Regions from separate parts of the Brevibacillus brevis NBRC 100599 genome, predicted to be linked through region 3. Evidence: predicted binding sites of a transcription regulator. Region 3 holds the regulator's gene; each other region holds the start of a gene.
What was found. Region 3 encodes LexA, which represses DNA repair genes until DNA is damaged. Its sites were predicted from a motif close to CGAACATATGTTCG; they were not measured.
Positions count from the first base shown of each region.

Region 1: a site for LexA is predicted at 1,750-1,763, ahead of BBR47_RS17985 (ImmA/IrrE family metallo-endopeptidase). Genes of this name have one in related genera too.
Region 2: a site for LexA is predicted at 1,495-1,508, ahead of uvrB (excinuclease ABC subunit UvrB). Genes of this name have one in related genera too.

Region 1 is NC_012491.1:3,767,291-3,771,509, reverse strand. It holds gene BBR47_RS17990 (recombinase family protein) at 1-1,206, opposite strand, end outside; gene BBR47_RS17985 (ImmA/IrrE family metallo-endopeptidase) at 1,242-1,733, opposite strand; gene fxsT (FxSxx-COOH system tetratricopeptide repeat protein) at 1,975-4,219, shown strand, end outside.
Region 2 is NC_012491.1:5,590,936-5,595,154, reverse strand. It holds gene BBR47_RS26445 (hypothetical protein) at 1-409, shown strand, start outside; gene BBR47_RS26440 (flagellar hook assembly protein FlgD) at 474-1,406, opposite strand; gene uvrB (excinuclease ABC subunit UvrB) at 1,587-3,563, shown strand; gene uvrA (excinuclease ABC subunit UvrA) at 3,579-4,219, shown strand, end outside.
Region 3 is NC_012491.1:3,522,009-3,526,227, reverse strand. It holds gene BBR47_RS16670 (hypothetical protein) at 1-437, opposite strand, end outside; gene BBR47_RS16665 (DUF4269 domain-containing protein) at 525-1,100, opposite strand; gene BBR47_RS16660 (DUF456 domain-containing protein) at 1,209-1,694, shown strand; gene lexA (transcriptional repressor LexA) at 1,745-2,368, opposite strand; gene yneA (cell division suppressor protein YneA) at 2,531-2,866, shown strand; gene BBR47_RS16645 (DUF896 domain-containing protein) at 2,943-3,140, shown strand; gene crcB (fluoride efflux transporter CrcB) at 3,237-3,602, shown strand; gene BBR47_RS16635 (HelD family protein) at 3,635-4,219, shown strand, end outside.

The DNA of each region.
Region 1 (4,219 bases), 250 kb from region 3:
TGCTATTTCAGACTCCAAATCGACCTTCTCAGTCTGCTTTACTTCCCTAGCTGCAGCAATCTCCTGAAGGGCTTCCCCTGGCTGATTTATAAAGGCTAAGCAATCCCTCCACACAAGATCCTCAATCCAATCCTGGGGTAAATTTTTCGAAGTACATTTACCTTGCATTGGGCCCTTATATGCTTGTTTACCTGTGCAAGTGTAGTACCCTTTTAGAGCTCGTTTACTTCCTGGATAATGAATCCCCACGTAAGTTAATCCGCAGCACTGACACTTTAGTAAACTACGGAGTAAATACTGATTCTTGATGTTACGCATAGCTTCTATTTGGTTACCTCGAAGGACTTTCTGCGCTTTTTCCCACGTTTCTACATCAACGATGGCTGGAACTTCACGTTCAATTACATCGCGTTTTCGTGTGCTCCGTTTACCATAGAAATGTACTCCCTTGTACGAGGTATTCGTAATGATCCCACGTATTCTTGAGGGGCGCCAGATACCCGCAGTATTCTCTTTTCGTTTCCCTCGAGTAATCTTCCGTTCATCCTTCGCGTAAGCGGTAGGGACGCCTAATGCATTTAAATAGTCAGAGACTTTTATGCATGAATGACCTTGGTTAGCTAACATGTGAAAGATGAGTCGGACAACACCTGCCTCTGTCATATCGGAGTTAGGGAGTAGGTCTTCACAAATCTGCAGATAGCCATCACTGTCTACGCGGTATCCATAGGGGACAATACCTCCAAGCCATTTACCAGCCCGTGCAGCGCGGTTTGCACCGTACCACAAACGTTCTATGATGGTCTCACGCTCTAAGTCAGCTACCCCTGCTAGAATGGTTAAAAGGAAACGGCCAGACGGATCTCCGGTATCAAACGGCTCCGTCATAGAACGAATTTTAACACCGTCACTTTCAAGTTCGTGTACAGAGTTCAGGATAATTCTAGCGGATCGCCCAAGTCGGTCTAACCGGTAAATAAGAAGGAGATCGATAATTCCGTTCTTAGCATCTTGTAACAGTTCGCGACCAGCTGGACGAGCTTCTAGTGGTATTGTTCCAGTAACGCCGTCGTCTTTGTACCACTTAACGATTTCTAACTGATGGAGATCCGCATACTTACGAGCAAACTCGAGCTGGTTTTCGATCGTACCACGTTCTGCTTGATCGTCTGAACTAACACGTGCATAAATTCCTAACCGCAACATGGTTCCCTCCTATATTAATTTGTCCTTTTGATTTGTTACGAGATGAATCGGATTGGGTTGCAAGACAATTTTGATTTGATTCTCAGCAATCTATCTGAACAAAGTTCCGGTGTAACCTTAAACTGCTCTGATAGGATATCTAATATTTCAGGCTGCTTATAATCATAGTTCTTCAGCATATGTAGTGGTAAGGCAGCGTATCTTGTGAAATTCCTTGCATCCCATTCCTGTAACTCACGGAAGGCAGCAGGCATCATTAACTGGCGTCCTGAATGACGAAGGATATGACAAAGCTCATGATAAAAATGCTCCCTTTGCACAAGAGAAGGGAGTCGTTTGTCTATCGTTATACTTTTGAAGCGGCCGAATTCATATGCCATTGATGGAATCTCTTTGTAAAAGAGATGGATGCCTAGTGATCTTGCTATACGATGTTCATCTAGTTCTTCAGGTGTTTTTATGCCAAGTTGTTTGTAAAAGTGGCTTATCCAAGTTTCAAGAGGGGTAGGAGTGTAAGATAGCTTCATTGATTCACCTCTAGTAGGAACGTTTGTTCTGTGTATAATCTTACCATTACTACTTTTTTCCTACTAGTGACAAATCTATGTATTGATTACGACTTAAATATGAGGTTTTGTCGTTTTATGTCGGATATGCACGATGGAATATTGTAGGTAATTGGCGCTATTTATCGAATGTATATAGATATTCACCTACCTAAATCTTTGGAATTTCATATCATAAATTTCATTAGAGGGGATCATTTAAATGACAATAACACAGTCAGATCATAAAATTGCACAACTGAAAAAACTTTATAATGAAGGTAAATTAATTCCGTTCATTGGTGCAGGTTTATCATATCCATTCAACATTCCAACTTGGGAAGGCATAATAAAAAAGTTACTATGCTTGGTACCTGATAAATATCAACCTTCTATCGAGTTTGACTTAGATATGCATGATTATTGGAGTGCAGTGGATAACATTAAAAAGTATACGAATTTTTCGGAATTTGAAATTCAAGAAAAAGTAAAAGACATAATAGAAAACATGGTTAAAACAGAGGTACCTTATGAAGATCATAACTATAGTGATCTTGGCGAAATGAAGTTTAATACATTTTTAACCACAAATTATGATGACTTATTATATCAATACCTTCAGGGGGAAAAATATCATCCAATAGATTTAAGTATTGCAACTGTTAAGTCAACTGAACTTCATAATACTGAAAGAAAAAAAAGAATATGGCACTTGCACGGGAGCCTATCTAATACTGGATCAATAGTATTATCAAGGGAAGGATATGAGCAGGTTTACTCTCAAGAAAAGTATAGAAATCTATTCTCGACTCTTTTAGGTAATAATACATTTTTGTTCCTCGGTTTTTCTTTTGAGGACCAATACATTAAGCAATTGATTAAAGATTACAAATCACATTTTAATAACACGCATTACATTATCTTGACAAATCCATCTCCCGATAGAGTTCTTGAATTGAAAGAGGAGTGTGGATTAGAAGTTATTCCGATTAACGTTAAAGATTCAACTCGTGTTAAAGAGATCAGAAAATTATTGCAAGGATTAGAAGCTAAAGGGGGAACCGATTTTTTTTTTAACACACCCACTGTAGTGAAACAAACGAAACAGTTACCTTTAATAAACAACTTACCATTTAAGAGAAATATAAATTTTATAGGTAGGGAAGTAGAGTTAAAGAAAATAAGAGATTATTTTATTGAGCCTGATATAGGTCACAAATCATTTATAGTATCAGGTTTAGGGGGAATGGGAAAAACACAGATCGCGGTTGAGTACTCATATAGAAATATTGATAATTATCGAGTTGTTTGGTGGATTCATGCCGAAAATCAAAACTCAATTTTAGCTGACATTGAAAGTTTGTTAATTGAACTTAAGATTCCAATTAAAGACGAAAAAAACGACTCAATTGTATTAAAACAACTAAAAAGATGGATGGAACAAAATAATAATTGGTTGTTAGTATTTGATAATGCGAATTCTGAAGAGGAAATAGACAACTATTTACCTAATCTTTTTAACGGGCACGTTTTAATAACTTCGAGGGATTCTAATTGGCCTGGGTACAATTATCCCTTAACTATAGATAAACTTAACAGAGAGCATTCAATGGATTTTCTTATTAGGAAAACAAAAGTAAGTAGTAATGAATGTGTTCACCTTGATGAACTTGCAAATATACTAAATGATATTCCACTGGCATTAGATCAGGCAGGAGCATACATTCAACAAACGGGACTTACCATTAAAGAGTATCAAGATCGCTTTATTAAACACCGTTCAATTCTTACTAGTAAAGGGATTCCTCTAGATTATGAATATACTATTGCGACTACATGGGAAATTTCTCTAAACAAAGTAGGATCTTTGCTTCCTGTCGCAATAAACTTTATTAATTTTTGTGCTTTTTTCTCAGCTGATAATATTCCAAAGAAACTTTTTTATAATTGTCTAGATTCATCTTCAAATAAAATCTCATTCTATATCAAAGATGAATTTATACTTGATGAAATACTTTCACTTTTAAAAAGGTATTCGATAATTGAAATTAACGGAAAGCGTATAACAATGCATCGCTTAGTCCAAGGTGTTATACAAGACGGTTTATCGAAAGAAGAAAAAAGAGTAACCGCGGAAGTTTGTTGGGATGTTATTAGTTACAACCTGTCTCTGTATCCTGACTATGAACAATTAGATTCCGATTTATTAAATAACTCTCTAACCTTAGTTGACAATTTTGAATCTGATTTAAATTTTATACCTGTTATATTAGAAACGCTTAATATTGTTGGACATCACCAGTATAAAAAGGGGGCTGTTCGAGAAGCCCATACAATTTTTGAAAGAGCTTTAAAAATTGGCTTAGGGATATACGATGGAGAGGATAACAGATTAGTTAAAGAGTATATCTCATATGCTCAAGTACTATCTGAAATTGGAAAGTACAATTTAAGTCATGATTATTTAA
Region 2 (4,219 bases), 2.1 Mb from region 3:
GGATGGAGATGAAAGGTACACCTCGATCATAGCTGATCCCCTTGTAAACGGCATTCCAGTTTATGGGGTCAATCAGAGTGTGGAGAACGGGATGTATACGATTCGGATCGATTCATGGACGGGTACATGGGATCAGGTGAGCATAAACAAACCGGCCAGTGTCAAATACCCGGCCCGTTCTCAAGCCCTTAAAGAACAAGTGGCCATGACCCGATTACTGCAAACCTATCCACTTGAGCTGACCTATATCCACCAGCCAGATTATAAGAAAAACACGATTACCTGGAAGCTCGGCTATGACCTTTCGTTTCGCCAAACTCGCTCGCATTGCTTCTGCGGGGGAGAATCTAAAGTAGATGATACATTTTATGTGGATGCGATAACCGGAAAAGTGATTGTAAACGAATAGGAACTTGTAAAAGAAAAAGCCGCCTTCTCCGATTTCGAAGATGTGCGGCTTTTTGTATAGGATTCTAGGCAGTTGCTTCGAATCCTGTGATTTGATTGAGAGCGACTTTCTTATCATCCTGGAGAACGAATTCGACGACTCCGTTTTTCATGCTGACAGCTTTGACCACTCCGGAAAGAGGAGTATTGGTAGTGGTGCCGTCCGGGTTTGTCTGAGACTGGTTGTACGTGATGTTGTAGCCGATCATTTGCGCATAGGCAAGCGAGTTGCCCATTGTTCTGTTTTCAGGTTTCACCGTCATGCCTACGATTTCTTCGGCTTTTACGGTTGATCCATTATCCAGTTGGAATTGCGCGGTACCGTTTTTGGTGGTAAAGCCAGTGATGACGCCATTCAAGATTTCATCAACCTTGGAAATGTCGTTTTTGGTATCTGGATTGCCATCCCGGTCGACTTCCTTTGTTACTTTATAGGAAATCTCACGACCGATCATTTCCATGTACTTCACGCTGTTGTCGAGCGTATTGCCGGCCAGACCTTGCGATTCCAATCCGGAGACGTCTGCCAGCGGAATCGGTGTCGATTCGCCTGCGATACGGAAGTAGATTTTGCCTTGATCCATGTAGACGGCATCAAGTACGCCTTCTTTCTTCTCCGTCTTCGTTTCTCCCGTCATCTCGTCTTTTGTAGTGAGGGAATACGAAGCAGTACGACCTACCAGCTTTTCATACTTATCCAAAGTGACCATGCTGTTGTTCGATTGCTCCATCAGCGTGGTCATTTTTGTGATTTTTTCTACCATGGTCAGCATACTTGTTTGCTGGATGAACTGAGAGTTGTCCATGGGGGACATAGGGTCCTGATGCTTTAACTGCTCCAGCATGAGCTTCATAAAGGCATTTTGGTCGAGCTCCGTGCTGAATTCCTTTTTGCCTTTATAGCTCATATGCGGTTGTATATAAGGGTTATTTTTGACGGTTGTTCCGTTATCTGACATGTCAATCCTCCCTGAAGGTGGCGAGTCTATCTGCGTATGTTTGTACTTCCCTCATCTTATATCGGAAAAATCGGTGGAAAGATGAAGACAAACGTTTGTTCGAATTTTGGGCTTAAACTAGCCGGAATTGTGTTATAATGGAAGTAGAAACAGTCATGCTATGAGGAGATGAAAGAGGGAATGGAGCGTTTTGAATTGGTATCGGAGTTTCAACCGTCCGGTGACCAGCCAACCGCCATTGCCGAGCTGGTGGCAGGGTTACAGGCTGGCAAGCGACACCAGACATTGCTGGGTGCGACGGGAACGGGAAAGACTTATACGGCTGCCCAGGTAATTGCTCAGGTGAACAGGCCAACACTCGTGATGGCACACAACAAAACTCTGGCCGCGCAGCTTTGTGCAGAGTTTAAGGAGTTTTTCCCGAACAACGCGGTGGAATACTTCGTCAGCTACTACGATTACTATCAACCCGAAGCATACATTCCCCAATCGGATACGTTTATTGAAAAAGACTCGAGCATTAACGACGAGATCGACAAGCTCCGTCACTCCGCTACCAGTGCGCTGTTTGAACGCCGAGATGTGATCATCGTTGCCTCCGTCTCCTGCATTTACGGATTGGGTTCGCCCGAGGAGTATCGGGAGCTGCTCTTGTCTTTGCGTGTTGGTATGGAAACAGGACGGGACGAGATATTGCATCGTCTGGTCGATATCCAGTACACACGCAACGACATCAACTTCACGCGCGGTACGTTCCGTGTGCGGGGTGACGTCGTGGAGATTTTCCCTGCCTCAGAGAGTGAGCAGGCGATTCGCGTTGAGTTTTTTGGAGATGAAATTGAGCGGATTACTTCGATTGACGTGCTGACCGGCGAAATTTTGGGACAGCGTGATCACATTGCCATCTTCCCTAAATCTCACTATGTGACGCGCGAGGAGAAAATGAAGCTGGCTGTCCAAAGCATTGAGGCCGAGCTGGAAGAACGACTGAAAGAATTCCGTGATGCGGGCAAACTCCTGGAAGCACAGCGACTAGAGCAACGCACACGGTACGATATTGAGATGATGATGGAGATGGGCTTTTGCTCCGGAATTGAAAACTACTCGCGCCATCTGACGGGACTGCCTGCCGGGCATGCTCCGTATACCTTGCTGGATTACTTCCCAGAAGATTTTATCGTCATGATGGATGAGTCGCATATGACCTTGCCACAGGTGCGAGGGATGTATAACGGTGACCGCGCACGGAAGGATGTACTGGTCGAACACGGATTCCGTCTGCCCTCTGCACGCGATAACCGCCCACTCAAGTTCGAGGAGTTTGAAGCAAAGCTAAAACAAGCGATCTACATTTCGGCTACACCTGGTCTTTATGAGCTGGAACACAGTCCGGAAATGGTGCAGCAGGTGATTCGTCCGACAGGCTTGATTGATCCAACGATTACGGTACGTCCGATCAAAGGACAGATAGACGATTTGATTGGCGAAATTCAAGCCACGATTGCGAAAAATGAGCGAGTTCTCGTCACGACTCTGACGAAGAAAATGTCTGAGGATTTGACGGACTATCTGAAAGAAATCGGAATCAAGGTCCGCTATCTTCACTCGGATATTAAAACGATTGAGCGGATGCAGATTTTACGCTCATTGCGTTTAGGTGAGTTTGATGTGCTGGTCGGGATCAACCTTTTGCGGGAAGGTCTGGACTTGCCGGAAGTATCACTCGTGGCGATTTTGGATGCAGACAAGGAAGGCTTCCTTCGCAATGAGCGCTCGTTGATTCAGACAATCGGTCGGGCTGCGCGGAACGCTGAGGGACGCGTTATCATGTACGCGGACAAAATGACAGATTCGATGGCCTCTGCGATTCGAGAGACAGAACGTCGTCGATCCATTCAGATGGCATACAATGAGGAGCACGGCATCACGCCGCAAACCGTGAAAAAGTCCGTCCGCGATGTAATCGAGGCTACCAAGGTAGCGGAGGAAAAAGCGGATTACTTGCCACATGCGGACTTCAAAAAAATGCCGAAGAAGGATCGCGTTGCTGTCATAGAACGTATGGAAGAAGAAATGAAAGAAGCAGCACGCAACCTCATGTTCGAGCGTGCGGCCGAATTGCGTGATTTGATTCTTGAGCTGAAGGCGGAACTCTAAGGAGAGGTTTTTTTCATGCCATTAGAACATATTGTCGTAAAGGGTGCACGTGCCCACAATTTGAAAAATGTTGATGTAGTCATTCCGAGGGACAAATTCGTCGTTTTGACGGGTTTGTCCGGCTCGGGTAAGTCTTCGCTTGCTTTTGACACCATTTACGCAGAGGGACAACGACGCTATGTCGAGTCTCTGTCTGCATACGCCCGTCAATTTCTCGGGCAAATGGACAAGCCGGATGTGGATTCGATTGAGGGACTTTCCCCTGCAATCTCGATTGACCAGAAAACGACGAGCCGCAACCCTCGCTCTACAGTAGGAACGGTTACGGAAATCTACGACTATTTGCGCCTTTTGTATGCGCGTGTCGGTAGAGCGGTTTGCCCGGAGCATGGCATCGAGATCCAATCCCAAACTATTGAACAAATGGTCGATCGACTATTGGAGTATCCTGAGCGCACGAAAATGCAGATTCTAGCTCCTATGGTGCAAGGACGCAAGGGAGAGCATGTCAAGCTGCTGGAGGACATCCGCAAGCAAGGCTTCGTCCGTGTGCGGGTCAATGGTGAAATTATCGATTTGTCCGAAGATATCAAGCTGGAAAAGAACAAGAAGCATAACATTGAGGTTGTCGTTGACCGGATCGTCGTGAAGCCGGA
Region 3 (4,219 bases):
TCTATTTGGAACAGCTTTATGCTTAGGAGATTACTACGTTCACATTCTCCCTGTAGATAAAAATCGCTTACCAGAGGATTAATCTTACTTGTATGTATGACCGATTCGATAAAAGAACGCTTTATATTCGGCTTTAAATCCTCCAGCCTAATTTCCTCCATCTTTCCATTTGTGCATATTCCCCGTACTTTCGTAAACAGGCTTGTGAAATTGACGGAAGCATACGCTTCTATCTCGGGATCGTTGTGGGCCGGAATCCGATAAGCAGTATGTTCATGAACAACAAAAGGGGCGATGGCCCATTGCAGGACGATATCATGGATAAAATCTGGGGGCTCCTGAAGCCCACTTGACTCGAATCTCTTAAATGAGAAGTCGACGTTTGTTTCTACCCGATTCTCTCCAGTGAGGAGCGGTAGCTCTATCAGCCAATCCATATAGTATGTCCTCCTTAATGATCGGTTGCAACGCCAGTCACTGTTTACCCCTTATGATCCCAGCAAGTTGATAGATTTGCTAGCAGATTAATCCTTTCGTAGGGGCTGAACTCTTTGGCGTAATTCCTGTTCGGTCAACGACTCCAATTGCAACAAGGCCTCATACGGATCATCACCCGGAATATGAAAGTATCGAGCAAATGCAGGTTCTGTTTTGAGGCCGTCTTGCTTCAGAGCCCTGATATGTATACACGCATCCAAGCCCCCTATATGTAATAATCGTGCTTCGATGTCCATATGACGATAGGCGTTTTGCTTTTCGACTGCAACCGGTTGAGCAAACAATTCAAACCAAAAGCCAGCTGTGAAAAACGAAATAACGCACGTGGGAATCCCTTTTAGATCGAGTTTTGTCACTTCAAAGCTGGTTAAGCAGCCAAACGCTTTACGGACAACCTGCTCAAACTGATCCAGATCACGACTCTCACAAATAATATCCAGATCGCTTTGCTCAACATCAATGTCCAATGGGATGGTTCCGGCAAGCACTGGACGGTAATCGGCTAGTACTTCCATGATATGCGTCTGTTGAATCGCTTTCCACGCCGCTTTTTGGCGCATCGTTCCTCTGCCCAGGTAAGAGAGATCATGCCAATTTTTCATGAAACTACCCCCATGTCTACTTTCTTTTAAAATAGTGTAGACAAAAGTGAATAAACGCGCAACGAAATTGGTAATCACTCGTATACCTAAATGAAGGGAGTGTAGTGGATGGAAATATTTTTGTGGGTCGTGGTTGTGTTATTGTTCCTGCTAAGCATCGCAGGAATTTTCTTGCCCGTTTTACCTGATACGATCTTGTTGTGGGGGGGCTTTTTGCTCTATCACTTTTTCATTGCAGATCCTGGAGCGGGATTGCCGGCATCCTTTTGGTGGGGAATGGTCGTTCTAAGCATTCTGCTTTACGGTGCTGACTTGCTGACGAACATGTACTTTGTGAAAAAGTACGGGGGGTCCAAGTGGTCGTCCATAGCTGCTGCCGCCGGAATTATCCTCGGGATTTTCGTTTTCCCACCGTTTGGTATGCTGATCTTGCCGTTCGTATTCGTCGTTCTCGTAGAGTTGATGGTACAGAAGCAGTCAATGGAGCGAGCAGTGAAAGCGGGGGTAGGCTCACTAATTGGATTTTTGGGCAGTGCGGTCGTAAAAGTCATCTTGCAAGTTACGATGATCATCTGGTTTTTTATCGCCAGATAACATATAGAAAACAAAAAGGACAGCCGAGGCTGTCCTTTTTTACGTGGAAACTAGTGAATGAGGCGATAGACACCAATGACTTTACCGAGAATGGTGACATGCTCCAGAATGATCGGTTCCATCGTGGCATTTTCCGGTTGGAGACGGAAGTGGTTCTTTTCTTTGAAAAATCTTTTGACGGTCGCTTCATCTTCTTCTGTCATAGCTACGACAATGTCACCATTGTTCGCTACGTGCTGTTGGCGAACAATGACGTAGTCTCCGTCGAGAATCCCGGCATCAATCATGCTATTCCCGGAGACGCGCAGCATGTAGACCTTGTCGGAAGTCACGATATTGTCTGGAAGCGGGAAGTATTCTTCCACATCCTCAATGGCTGTAATGGGTTGTCCAGCGGTTACTTTTCCGATTACTGGCACACGGACGACAGAGTCTTCGAAATTGTCTTGAAAACGATCTTCATCTGAAAGCAATTCGATGGCGCGAGGTTTGGTAGGATCTCGACGAATGAGGCCTTTTTTCTCTAAGCGTGCCAAATGACCATGTACCGTTGAGCTGGAAGCGAGGCCAACTGCCTCTCCAATTTCACGTACAGAAGGCGGATATCCTTTATCACGAACTTCCTTTCGTATGAACTCGATGATGGCTTGTTGTCTACTCGATAATTTTGACATAGAAAGACACCCCTGATTTCTCGAACATATTTTCCTATATTATACCATGGGAGCTTGCGTTCGACAAACATAAGTTCGTTTCGTTGTTGACATGAACATATGTTCTCATTTATTATGAGCTTACAAGAGAACAGAACGTATGTTTGTAAGGAGGCCATTATCATGAATTCATCGACAGTACGTAATCGTTTCGAGAAAAAAGAAGAACGTCGTGTTCGTTTTGGTATCACGAGAGGTCAAGCACTCTTGTTTCTTATTACATTTACTCTCTTTTTTTACTTGTTGACCGAACTAGTGTTTGCTGCTTCACCAATGGACGAGCCACAAGGCATAGAAGTAACCGTACAATCCGGAGATAGTCTATGGTCGTTAGCTGTTCGCTACTCAGATCAGCATACGGATGTTCGTGACTATATCATAGAAATTAAGGAAGCGAACGGCTTGGATAGCAACTGGATTTACCCGGGTCAGACTCTGATCATGCCTGATATGCCGTAAGTGTTCGGCTGTCTTGCGGGATCACTCGAATGTGGTATAATGAAGCGGCACTACTACAGAGTGGGAGGAACCAGCAGTGGTATCTGACGCAGAAATTAAACGCATTAACGAATTGGTCAAAAAATCTCGCGAAGAAGGTTTAACCGAAGAGGAAAAGCTCGAGCAAAAAGCATTGCGCCAAAAGTACATTGACGCCGTTAAGCTTTCACTGAGAGCAAATTTGGATTCCATCCGTTATGTGGAAGACCTTGAAGAAAATAAGCCAAAACAGTAAGATAACAATTACTGATACGACAGACATCCTCGCTTGACGCTAGGGTGTCTTTTTCTGTGACATACATAACGCTTTGATAGCCAGGGAGGGAAAGCGATGGCGTGGATAGCTGTGGCGGTTGGCGGAGCAGTTGGCTCTCTTGTGCGCTACCTATTGTCTTTACTCGCAAATCAGCCGGAATGGCCGTGGGGAACCTGGATCGCCAATGTTTGTGGATCCTTGATCATTGGCATCTTGTTCGTGCTGGGGAAAGAACGTGGCATTTTATCTCCAACACTCTATCTCTTATTTGCAACGGGTGTCATGGGAGGATTTACGACTTTCTCTAGCTTCTCCTTGGAAGTGGTCACTTTTTGGGGAGAAGGACATCTGTTGCGGGGCACATTATATGCTCTTCTCAGTTTGGGAGTCGGTCTACTTTCATGTGCGGTTGGAATATGGCTGGCTAGGCAATGGTCCTGATACGTACACGATACATGTGAGGGGGAATGAAGGTGAGTACACAGCATCGTGATTATGAATGGGAACAAAAAAAGCTGGATGAAACCATTTCAGCTATTGATGAAGAAATGGAGCAGCTTCGCAATGAAATTCGCGAGGCAACCGATGACTATGTGAAACAGGTCGTTAACTCTAAAAAGGCAAAGGATTTGCGCTACCTGGAAGATCAGGGGCGAGAGAAGCCTTATTTCGGCAGAGTGGACTTCTTGAAGGATGAAATCTACGAGCTGGATCAGGTCTACATAGGAAAACGGGGAATTGTACGCAGCGATACATTTGATTCTGTCGTCGTGGATTGGCGTGCGCCTATCGCCAGTCTTTATTATTCTGGTGAGAGCAAAGACGCGTTTTATCGGATGGGACGCGAGATCGTGCGTGGAGAAGTTCGATTAAAGCGTAATTTTGCGATTGAAGACGGGAAGATCGTCGGTATCTATGATGGAGCGGTAAAAGAAACAATTAACCGCGAAATGGGGCATCCTGACGAGTTTTTGCAGGAGGGCTTCATCGATGAATTTTTGGCAGCCAATTTAAATCAGGCGAACGATAGCAGACTAAAAGACATCGTCGCTACCATT